Regions from separate parts of the Streptomyces sp. NPDC029122 genome, predicted to be linked through region 2. Evidence: riboswitches for the same ligand, from Rfam matches in the RefSeq annotation. Region 2 holds a riboswitch; each other region holds the start of a gene.
What was found. A riboswitch is a leader RNA that binds a small molecule or an ion and turns the genes downstream of it on or off. The one in region 2 is predicted to bind cyclic di-AMP.

Region 1: linked by a shared signal. The riboswitch ahead of ACZ4WZ_RS22465 (M23 family metallopeptidase) and the one ahead of ACZ4WZ_RS12780 (transglycosylase family protein) in region 2 are both predicted to bind cyclic di-AMP.
Region 3: linked by a shared signal. The riboswitch ahead of ACZ4WZ_RS08245 (M23 family metallopeptidase) and the one ahead of ACZ4WZ_RS12780 (transglycosylase family protein) in region 2 are both predicted to bind cyclic di-AMP.

The regions. Positions count from the first base shown of each region.
Region 1 is NZ_JBVHWK010000020.1:23,724-27,370, forward strand. Features, by position in the region: gene ACZ4WZ_RS22460 (GntR family transcriptional regulator) at 1-250, opposite strand, end outside; gene ACZ4WZ_RS22465 (M23 family metallopeptidase) at 475-1,284, opposite strand; cyclic di-AMP (ydaO/yuaA leader) riboswitch at 1,297-1,456, opposite strand; gene ACZ4WZ_RS22470 (M16 family metallopeptidase) at 1,675-3,042, opposite strand; gene ACZ4WZ_RS22475 (M16 family metallopeptidase) at 3,063-3,647, opposite strand, start outside.
Region 2 is NZ_JBVHWK010000008.1:151,110-154,756, forward strand. Features, by position in the region: gene ACZ4WZ_RS12770 (cytochrome P450 family protein) at 1-226, shown strand, start outside; gene ACZ4WZ_RS12775 (LysM peptidoglycan-binding domain-containing protein) at 342-1,400, shown strand; cyclic di-AMP (ydaO/yuaA leader) riboswitch at 1,675-1,846, shown strand; gene ACZ4WZ_RS12780 (transglycosylase family protein) at 1,849-2,583, shown strand; gene eno (phosphopyruvate hydratase) at 2,898-3,647, shown strand, end outside.
Region 3 is NZ_JBVHWK010000005.1:19,801-23,447, reverse strand. Features, by position in the region: gene ACZ4WZ_RS08255 (aspartate aminotransferase family protein) at 1-376, shown strand, start outside; gene ACZ4WZ_RS08250 (tyrosine-protein phosphatase) at 456-1,274, opposite strand; cyclic di-AMP (ydaO/yuaA leader) riboswitch at 1,593-1,755, shown strand; gene ACZ4WZ_RS08245 (M23 family metallopeptidase) at 1,760-2,767, shown strand; gene ACZ4WZ_RS08240 (SGNH/GDSL hydrolase family protein) at 2,931-3,647, shown strand, end outside.

The DNA of each region.
Region 1 (3,647 bases), on a different contig from region 2:
GCAGCATCCGCAGCTCCAGCAGGTCGGCGGCCTCCTGCTCGGTCGGCTCGGCCACGCAGGCCCCCGCGTGCCGCCGGGTGGTGACGAAGCCCTCGGACTCCAGGGTGCGCAGCGCCTCGCGGACCGGGACGCGCGAGACCCCGTAGCGGCGGGCGAGCACCTCCTCGGTGAGCCGGCCGCCCGGCCCGAAGAATCCGGAGACGATATCGTCGCGAATCGCTGTGCACACCGCGTGCGCCGGAATACGCAAGGCCGGACCTCCGCTGGGTTTCGGTTCGGTTTATCGTGGCCGTGCTGCGACTCTATTGCAACACGCGATAATTTCCGAGCGGGCCCGGAAATCCGGAACAATCGACGGCCGGCCGGTGGCGCGAAGGCGACGGCGACAGCGGCGGACACGCGGCGGAAGAAGGCACGACGAAGAAGGCCCCGGCTCGGTGAGCCGGGGCCTTCTTCGGTGAAGCGCGCTGCGGGTCAGATGCCGACGCCGCGGTTGCGCAGGTACGTCAGCGGGTTGATGTCCGAGCCGTACGAGGCGCCCGTGCGGGCCTCGAAGTGCAGGTGCGCGCCGCTGGAGTTGCCCGTGTTGCCCGACAGGCCGATGACCGTGCCGGCGCCGACCTGCTCGCCGACGGAGACGTTCAGCGAGGACATGTGCCCGTACTGGGTGTAGGTGCCGTCGTTGTGGCGGATGACGACGTTGTTGCCGTACGCGCCACCCCAGCCGGCCTCGACGACGGTGCCCGCGCCAACGGCGTGCACGGAGGTGCCCTGGGCGACGGCGAAGTCGATGCCCGTGTGGCTGCCGGAGGACCACATGCCGCCGCCCGCGCCGTACTGGGTGGTGACGGAGGCGCTGACCGGGGCCACGAAGGCGTTGGAGCGCTTGCGCTCCTCCTCCTTGGCCTTGGCCTCGGCGGCCTCACGCTCGGCCTTGGCCTTGGCCTCGGCGGCCTCGGCGGCGCGCTTGGCCTCGGCGGCCCGCTGCTTCGCCTCGGCCTCGGCCTGCGCCTGGGCGGCGACGGCCTCGGCGGCGCGCTGCTGGGACTCGGCCTGGACCTCGATGTCGTCCTGCAGACCGTCGGCGACGACGATCGCGTTCTGACCGGTGTCCTCCATGGACGGAGCGCTGCTGTTGTCCGCCGCGAAGGCCGGAGCGGCCAGGGTGCCGACCACGCCCGTGGTGGCGAGGGCGGCGATGCCGGCGTAGCCGGCGGTCTTGCGGCTCAGACGGCTGGAACCACGGTGCTTACCAGAACCGGCGGCACGACTGCCAAACGCCATGAAGGGGGTGATCCTTTCCTTCCCTCTCGCCTACCGGGTTAGCTGACGGGTTCGGAGCAGGAAGGTCTCCTACGGGCCTCCTCTTGCGAGGGGGTCCGATTCACCCCAGGGACGCATGTGGGTCCCCGGCTCCCCAGGCTCGCGCCTGACGGGGACTCGGCGATCGCTGTCCGGTGCCGCGGGTGCGGCGGGTACGAACTGACGAACAGCACGGCCGACGCTAGGCGGATCGTCAGTCAATCGCCAAACAGACGAGCGCTTTTGTTGCGTACGCCACACCGCATACACGCAGCCACTCCACCAAACGGACAAAGGGGGCTTCGGCGGATGTTCCGCCGAAGCCCCCTGGAAACGGGGCCGGTTGCCGGCCCGTCTCAGGCGGTGCGCCGCTCAGTTGGAGACGACGGTGACCTCGCCGATCCCGAGGGCCAGGACGGGCTCCTCGATCTGCGCGGCGTCGCCCACCAGGATGGTGACGAGGCGGTCCACCGGGAAGGCGCTCACCACGGCCGAAGTGGCTTCCGCCGTACCGGTTTCGACCAGCCGCGCGTACAGCCGCGACTGGAAGTCGTCCGGCAGCTCCTGCTCCACCTGGTCGGCGAGCGTGCCGGCGACCGAGGCGGCCGTCTCGAACTTCAGCGGGGCCACGCCCACCAGGTTCTGCACCGCCACGTCCCGCTCGGCGTCGGTCAGTCCGCCCTCCGCGAGGGTGCGCAGCACCTTCCAGAGGTCCTCCAGCGCGGGACCCGTGTGGGGGGTGTCCACCGAACCGCTGATGGCGAGCATCGAGGCGCCCTTGCCGTCGGCGGTCGAACGCAGCACCTGCCCGAAGGCCCGCACGCCGTACGTGTAGCCCTTCTCCTCGCGCAGCACCTTGTCCAGGCGGGAGGTGAGGGTGCCGCCGAGGCAGTAGGTGCCGAGCACCTGCGGTGCCCAGACGATGTCGTGCCGGTCCGGGCCGATCCGGCCGATCAGCAACTGCGTCTGGACGGCGCCCGGCCGGTCCACGATGACCACGCGGCCCCGGTCGTCGGCCGTCACCGGCGGGACGGGGCGGGGCGCGGCCGTGTCGCCCGTCCACGTGCCCAGGGTGTCCGCCAGCAGGGCGTCCAGGTCGATGCCGGTCAGGTCGCCGACCACCACCGCGGTGGTGGTGGAGGGGCGTACGTGCGCCTCGTAGAAGGCGCGTACGGCGCCGGCGTCGATCCGCGCGACCGTCTCCTCGGTGCCCTGGCGCGGACGGGACATGCGCAGCGTCGCGGGGAACAGCTCCTTGGAGAGTTCCTTGGCGGCGCGGCGCTGCGGGTTGGCCAGCTCGTGCGGGATCTCGTCGAGCCGGTTGCGCACCAGGCGGTCGACCTCGCTGTCGGCGAAGGCGGGCGCGCTCAGGGCCTCGGCGAGCAGTGCGAGCGCCTTGGGCAGCCGGGAGGCCGGGACCTCCAGGGAGACCCGCACGCCGGGGTGGTCGGCGTGGGCGTCGAGCGTGGCGCCGCAGCGCTCCAGCTCGGCGGCGAACTCCTCGGCGGAGTGCTTGTCGGTGCCCTCCGACAGGGCGCGGGCCATGATCGTGGCCACCCCGTCGAGCCCCTCGGGCTCGGCGTCCAGCGGGGCCGCGAGGTTGACCTCGACCGCCACCACCTGCTGGCCGGGGCGGTGGCAGCGCAGCAAGGTCAGGCCGTTGGGGAGCGTGGAACGCTCGGGGGCCGGGAAGGCCCACGGCTTCGCCTCGCCGGCCTGCGGCCGCGGGTGGAAGGTCATCGTGACGGCTGCGGTGTCGCTCACTGCTCCGCCCCCTCGTTCTCGTCGTGCTGCTCGGTCTCGTGGGCCTCGGCGCCGGCCAGCGGCTCGTAGACCAGTACCGCGCGGTTGTCGGGGCGCAGTCGGGCCGCGGCCACGGCCTGCACCTCCTCGGCGGTGACGTCCAGCACCCGCTGGACGGCGGTCAGGGCCAGCTGCGGGTCGCCGAACAGCACCGCGAAGCGGCACAGTTCGTCGGCCCGTCCGGCCACCGTGCTCAGCCGGTCCAGCCACTCGCGCTCCAGCTGCGCCTGTGCCCGCTCCATCTCCTCGGCCGTCGGGCCCTCGGCGGCGAACCGCGCGAGCTCCTCGTCCACGGCCGCCTCGATGGCGGGCACCTCGACGCCGCTGGAGGTCTTGACGTCCAGCCAGCCCAGCGAGGGCGCGCCGGCCAGCCGCAGCATGCCGAAGCCGGCCGCCACGGCCGTCTGGTCGCGGCGTACCAGGCGGTTGTGCAGGCGGGAGGACTCGCCGCCGCCCAGCACGGTCAGTGCCACGTCGGCGGCGTCGCACTCACGGGTGCCGTCGTGCGGCAGGCGGTAGGCGGCCATCAGCGCGCGCGCCGG
Region 2 (3,647 bases):
CCTCTCCCGGAGTGACAATCAGCACCTCGGATACGGCCACGGGATCCACTACTGCCTCGGCGCTCCGCTCGCCCGCCTCGAAGGCCAGACGGCCCTCGGAACTTTGCTGAAGCGTCTGCCGGATCTGGAACTCGCCGTTCCCCCCACGGACCTGCGCTGGCGCGGCGGACTCATCATGCGTGGCCTGCGCACCCTCCCGGTCCGCTTCACAGTCCCGAACGCCTGAGGGCGCGCGCGAAGCGGAACTGACCGGAAGTCAGTCCACTCCCGAACTTGTGACATCCGTTCGAAGGCGGCTAGGTTCTGCCGTTACCCCGCCGTTATACGAAAGGTGCAGTCTCATGCTTCCCGGGAACGGCCGCCACAGACGCCCCCGCCAGGTACCCGCGATCGTCGTCACCGCAGGAGTCACCGGCTCCGCGCTGGCCATGCCGCTGCTCGCCGCCACCGGCGCGAGCGCGGCCGACACCGCCACGTGGGACAAGGTCGCCGACTGCGAGAGCGGCGGCACCTGGAGCGCGAACTCCGGCAGCGGCGCCTACGGCGGCCTGCAGTTCACGCTGGAGCAGTGGAAGAACGCGGGCGGACTCGCGTACGCGGAGCGCCCGGACCTCGCCAGCCGCTCCCAGCAGATCGCGGTCGCCGAGCGGGTGCTGGCCTCCCAGGGCCCCCAGGCGTGGCCGCTGTGCTCCGCCTCGGCCGGGCTGACCCAGCAGGGGCCGAAGCCCGAGGTGGACCCGGGCGACAACAAGAACCCGGGGCCCGTCGCGCCCACCCCGGCCCGGCCGGACGAATCGGTGCCGGTCACCGGCAAGGGCAAGCCCTCCACCGACTTCGGGGCGCCGACCCCGGCGCCGAACAGCCCGTCCACCGGCCCGAGCGTGCTGCCGGACTACCCGCTCGGCCCCTCCAGCGGACTGCCCGTCATGCCGGAGCCGGACTTCACCGTGCAGCCCACCACGCCCCCGGTCTCCCCGACCGCCCCCGGCACCCCCGTCGCCCCGGTCTCCCCGACCGCGCCCGGCACCCCGACCTCCCCGGCCGACCCGACGGCCCCGGCCGTCCCGGGCCTCACGCCGACCGCCCCGGCCGTCCCGGGCACCCCGTCGGGCACCCCGTCCGGCACCCCGTCGGCCACCCCGTCCGCCGAGGCGGGCGACGGCGGGGGCAAGCACCGCGGCCCGGCCGCCGTCGAGCTGCCGGCGGCGCCTGGCGCGGCGTCAGCCGCCGCCACCGATCCCACGTACACCGTGAAGCCGGGCGACAGCCTCGCGGCCATCGCGGACGCCAAGGGGGTCAAGGGGGGCTGGAACGAGCTCTACAAGGCCAACGAGCAGGTCATCGGCGGGGACGCGGACCTCATCAAGCCGGGCCAGAACCTGGATCTAACCAAGGAATAGGGGCAGTTCGGGCATCCAATAAGACTTGAATGTCCGTTATCGGTAAATGAGACATGCATCTCTTCCGGTCAACTGGCGTGTCTCGTTCCGGAACTTCCGCAAACCCCGCTCCGACCTGCGCAAACGCGCCTTTGAGGAACGCAAGTAGGCCGGTTTCTCCCCAAAATCACACGTTGAACATCGGGGAGAGACCTGTCTACCTTCTGAATCGCTCGCCACCGCGGGCTCCTTCGACCGCATCGCCGAATCCTGCCGGCGGACGGAGGGAACAGTCGTCGCGCAAGCGCCGAAGGCAGGAGCGGGGGAACCAAGGTAGGCGCCGGGAGAGGCCGTTGAGAGACGGCCGCGTACCGGCTAGGGGTGAAGACACGCGCCGCGCCGCGTGACCGGGCAACTCATCCGCCCGAACCCGACAGCTCACCTCGAAGGCGTCGGTGAGGAGAAATCCATGCTGCTTTCCGGCAAGGGCAAGCACCGCCGCGGCTCCAAGGCCGTCCGCATCGTCACGCTCGCCGGTGTCGCCGGTGTCGCCGTCGCGGCCCCGCTGATGGCCGCGGGCACCGCCAGCGCCGCCACGGCGTCCGAGTGGGACAAGGTCGCCGCCTGCGAGTCCGGCGGCAACTGGTCCATCAACACCGGCAACGGCTACTACGGCGGTCTGCAGTTCTCGGCCTCCACCTGGGCGGCGTACGGCGGCAAGGCCTACGCCTCGCAGGCCAACCAGGCCAGCAAGGCCCAGCAGATAGCCATCGCCGAGAAGGTCCTCAAGGGCCAGGGCAAGGGCGCCTGGCCGCACTGCGGCGTCGGCCTGTCCAACTCCGCGTACACCGGCGGCGGCACGGCCACCCCGGCCAAGCCGAAGCCCGCCACCAAGCCCGCCCCGGCCAAGCCGGCCCCGGCCAAGCCCGCCCCGGCGAAGCCGTCCACGCCGAAGGCCGACACCGAGACCAAGGGCTCCGGCTCCGGCTCGGGCAACTGGACCCCGGCCAAGCCGTCGACCCCGAAGACCGAGGCCCCGAAGACGGGCAACGGCACCTACGTGGTCAAGGAGGGCGACACCCTGGGCACCATCGCCGAGGCCAACAAGGTCAAGGGCGGCTGGGAGAAGCTCTTCGAGCTCAACAAGGACACCGTGTCCGACGCCGACCTGATCTTCCCGGGCCAGAAGCTGAAGCTCGCCTGAACGTCCGCGTAACACTCGCGGCACCCCGCAGCATCCCCACCGCCCGGCGCGTATCCCCCACGCGCCGGGCGGCGGCATGTCGTGCGCCGGTACCCGCATAGCGGAACCGGACCTCCGGCTTCCGATGCCCGGCCCGCCGCGGAACGCACAGGAACACGGGCCCTATGTCCCGGAAGGCGGGCATTCGGCACCTTTTTCGTCCCAGGACCCGGGCGGTCGGGCAGCCCACTGCCCCGAGCCGGTTAGGCTCTAGTCGGCAGGGCCGTCCCACGGCCCCACGCCACCGCACACCCAGCGTCACATCCCAGAAGGAGATGCTCGTGCCGTCCATCGACGTCGTCGTAGCCCGGGAAATCCTGGACTCCCGAGGCAACCCCACGGTCGAGGTCGAGGTGGGCCTCGACGACGGCAGCACCGGCCGTGCTGCCGTTCCGTCCGGCGCCTCCACCGGTGCCTTCGAGGCCATCGAGCTCCGTGACGGTGACCCCAACCGTTACATGGGCAAGGGCGTGGAGAAGGCCGTCCTCGCCGTCATCGAGCAGATCGGCCCGGAGCTCGTCGGCTACGACGCCACCGAGCAGCGCCTGATCGACCAGGCCATGTTCGACCTCGACGCCACCGACAACAAGGGCTCGCTCGGCGCCAACGCCATCCTCGGCGTCTCCCTGGCCGTCGCGCACGCCGCGTCCGAGGCCTCGGACCTGCCGCTGTTCCGCTACCTCGGCGGCCCGAACGCGCACCTGCTGCCCGTTCCGATGATGAACATCCTCAACGGTGGGTCGCACGCCGACTCCAACGTCGACATCCAGGAGTTCATGATCGCCCCGATCGGCGCGGAGTCCTTCTCCGAGGCGCTGCGCTGGGGTGCCGAGGTCTACCACACCCTCAAGAAGGTCCTGCACACCAAGGGCCTGTCCACCGGCCTGGGCGACGAGGGCGGCTTCGCCCCGAACCTGGAGTCCAACCGCGCCGCGCTCGACCTCATCATCGAGGCCATCAAGCAGGCCGGTTACACCCCGGGCAAGGACATCGCGCTCGCGCTCGACGTCGCCGCGTCCGAGTTC
Region 3 (3,647 bases), on a different contig from region 2:
ACGCCTCGCGGCGCTCGTGGACCGGTACGAGCTGCTGCACGAGGTGCGCGGACGCGGGCTGATGATCGGCATCGAGTTCGGCAGGCCCTCCTCCCTGGGCCTGCGCAGCCGCTGGGCGGTGCTCCAGGCGGCCCGCAAGGGGCTGTTCGCCCAGATGGTCGTGGTGCCGCTGCTGCGCAGGCACCGGATCCTCACCCAGGTCTCCGGGGACCACCTGGAGGTCATCAAGCTCATCCCGCCGCTCATCGTGGACGAGGCGGACGTGGAGCGGTTCGTCGGTGCCTTCCAGGAGGTCATGGACGAGGCGCACGGCGGGGGCGGGCTCATGTGGGACTTCGGCAGGACCCTGATGAAGCAGGCGGTCGGCAACCGCTGAGGCGCCGGCCGGAGGGGGTCCGTCCGCGCCCCCTCCGGCCGCCTTCCGCCCCCTCCGGCTGCCCGTCCGGCTCCTGCGCTCAGTCCAGGAGCCGGTCCCGCAGCCGCTCCAGGGTCTCGGGGGCGAGCGCCAGCCCCTCGGCGAGGTAGCGGTCGACGCCGCCCCACCGTTCGTCGATGGCCGTGAAGGCCTCCAGCAGGTACTCCGCGCGGGCGTCGAACAGGGGCGCCAGCAGTTCCATCACCTCGGGGGAGCGGGCCTCGGGCGCGTCGCCGCCCCGGCGCACCCGGTAGCGGTTGTGCGGGGCACTGGACTCCAGGTAGTCCGCCACGATCGCCTCGCGCTCCACGCCCAGGGCGAGCAGGGTCACCGCGACCGACAGCCCCGCCCGGTCCTTGCCGGCGGCGCAGTGCATGAGCGCCGGCACGCTGTCCAGCGCGAGCGCGTGCACGACGCGGCTCTGTTCGGCGGTGCGCGTGTGGATGATCGTGCGGTACGAGTCCCTCATGCGGGCGGCCGCTCTGCCCTCGCCCAGGAGTCCGCGGAGCTGGTCGAGCTCGCCGTCGCGGACCATCTTCCAGAACTCGCGGCCGTCGGCGGGGTCCGTCAGCGGAATGTTCACGTTGCGCACACCGGGCAGTTCGACGTCCGGGCCCTCCAGGGCATGGTCGGCTGCGTTGCGGAAGTCGAAGACGGTGTGCAGTCCCAGCGATCCGAGGAACTCTGCATCGGTTTCGGTGGCATGCGCCAGATGTCCGCTTCGAAACAGTCGTCCCGGCCTGACCCTCCGTCCGTCGGTGGTCGGCAACCCGCCCACATCACGGAAGTTGCGCACTCCGGACAGCTCCGCACCGGGCTGGTGTCCGGCCGGAAGGGGCTGGGGTATCTGCTGAGTCACGTGTATTCCTCCGTGTGGTCCTGTGGTGTCCGAATTGATCCGGTTGGGAGCAACTTGCCGTATGTGGAGGCGAGATCGGGCAGGGCCCCGTGAGCCAGATCATACGGTGACCGTGCGTGCCTGATCACGAAAACCGAATTGCCTTGTGGAGGGGGTTGTTGATGGTGCGGAATGGACGCAGGGTGACCGGAATTCCATTGATCCTTCATATCTGCGATTGCGTCAGGTAATTCACGGCTTGTTGCCCGGTGCCCCGCTCGATTACCTTCGCGATCGATCCGGGTGGACCGCCTAATCCTGCCGCCGCCCGGGAACCGCACCCGACCATCGCGCGCGGCAGGAGCGGGGGAACCAGGTAGGCCGCTGTTCCGGAGCGTTTCCGGCGCAGCTTGGGGTGAAGCCGAACCCGTGCTCCGCACGTACGGCCGGACATCTCCAGTCCGAACCCGACAGCTCACCTCGCAGGCGCCGGAGAGGAATCCGCCATGCCCGCAAAGGGTAAGCACCGCCGTCCGAAGTCCCGTTCCATATCCCGCGGTCTCGCCGTCGCGGGAACCGGCGGGGCGGCCCTCGCGCTCCCGCTGATGGGTGCCGTCGGCGCCCACGCCGCCCCGGGAGCCGCCCCGGCCGAGGCCGCGCCCGCGCAGAGCGCGCAGGCCCCCGAAGCCCTGCCGTCGCAGGCCCCCGCCGCCGCACCCACCGTCTACACGGTCGTGCCCGGCGACTACCTCTCCAAGATCGCCGCCGAGCGCCGGCTGGACGGCGGCTGGGAGCGCCTGTACGCCGACAACCGCGAGGCCGTCGGCGCCGACCCGTCCCTCATCCACCCGGGCCTGAAGCTGACCCTCGGCGGCGGCCGGGCCGCGGCCCCCGCCCCGAAGGCCCCTGCGGCCCCGGCCGAGGGATCCTCGAGCGATGCTCCGGCCGGCTCCAAGGGCAAGACCGGCGGGAGCTCGTCCCCGAAGGGCACCGCGCAGGGCACGGCCAAGGGCTCCGGCGGCACGGCGGCCCGCCCCTCCGGCGGCACGGCCGCCCAGGGCTCCGGCGCCGCGGCCAAGAGCGAGAAGGCCTCCGCGCCCGCCACCGCCTCCGGGTTCACCGCCCCCGTCGCCGGGGGTGTCTCCACCCAGTACCGGGCGAGCGGAGCCATGTGGTCCTCCGGCTACCACACCGGCGTCGACTTCATCGCGCGCACCGGCACCACCGTGAAGGCCGTCGGCGCGGGCACCGTCGTTTCCGCAGGCTGGGGCGGCGCGTACGGCAACGAGGTCGTCATCAAGCACGCCGACGGCAAGTACTCCCAGTACGCCCACCTCTCCTCGCTGTCCGTCTCGGCGGGCCAGAGCGTCACCGGCGGCCAGGCCATCGGCCTCTCCGGCGCGACCGGCAACGTGACCGGCCCGCACCTCCACTTCGAGATCCGCACGGGCCCGTCCTACGGCTCGGACGTCAGCCCGCTCGCCTACCTCCGCTCCAAGGGCGTGAGCATCTGACGGCACCCGCCGTCGGCACGGTGACCCGCGTGGAGCCGGGACCCGAGGGGGGTCCCGGCCCCACGTGTACTTATTCCTTATCCCCTGCGTGGTATAGATCACGGCCCGTCAACCCCTCATTACGTTGGCGTAGGTTGGTTGCCAAGGTGAAGGATGTCTTTCCGTGGCAGCGACGAAGACGACACTGAAGACCATCGGCTCGTACGCGGCGATCGGGGACAGCTTCACCGAGGGCGTGGGGGACCCGGGACCCGGGGATTCTTATCTCGGCTGGGCGGACCGGCTCGCCGTGCTCCTGGCCGATCAGCGCGACGAGCACGACTTCCGCTACGCGAATCTGGCCGTGCGGGGCAAGCTCCTCGACCAGATCGTGGCCGACCAGGTCCCCAGGGCCAAGGAACTCGCACCGGACCTCGTCAGCTTCTGCGCGGGCGGCAACGACATCATCCGCCCCGGCAGCGACCCGGACGACGTCGCGGAACGGTTCGAGGCGGCCGTGGCCGACCTCACGAGTTCCGTCGGCCTGGTGATGGTGACGACCGGCTTCGACACCCGGGGCGTGCCGGTCCTCAAGCACCTGCGCGGCAAGGTCGCGACGTACAGCGCGCACGTCCGCGCCATCGCCGACCGGTACGGCTGCCCCGTGCTCGACCTCTGGTCCCTGAAGTCCGTACAGGACCGGCGGGCCTGGGACGGCGACCGGCTCCACCTCTCGCCCGAGGGGCACACCCGCGTCGCGCTGCGTGCCGCGCAGGTCCTCGGCTACGAGGTGCCGACCGACCCGGACCAGCCCTGGCCGCCCGTCCCGCCGCGCGGTTCGGTGGACGTGACCCGGGACAACATCCAGTGGGCGCGCGAGCACCTCGTGCCGTGGATCGGC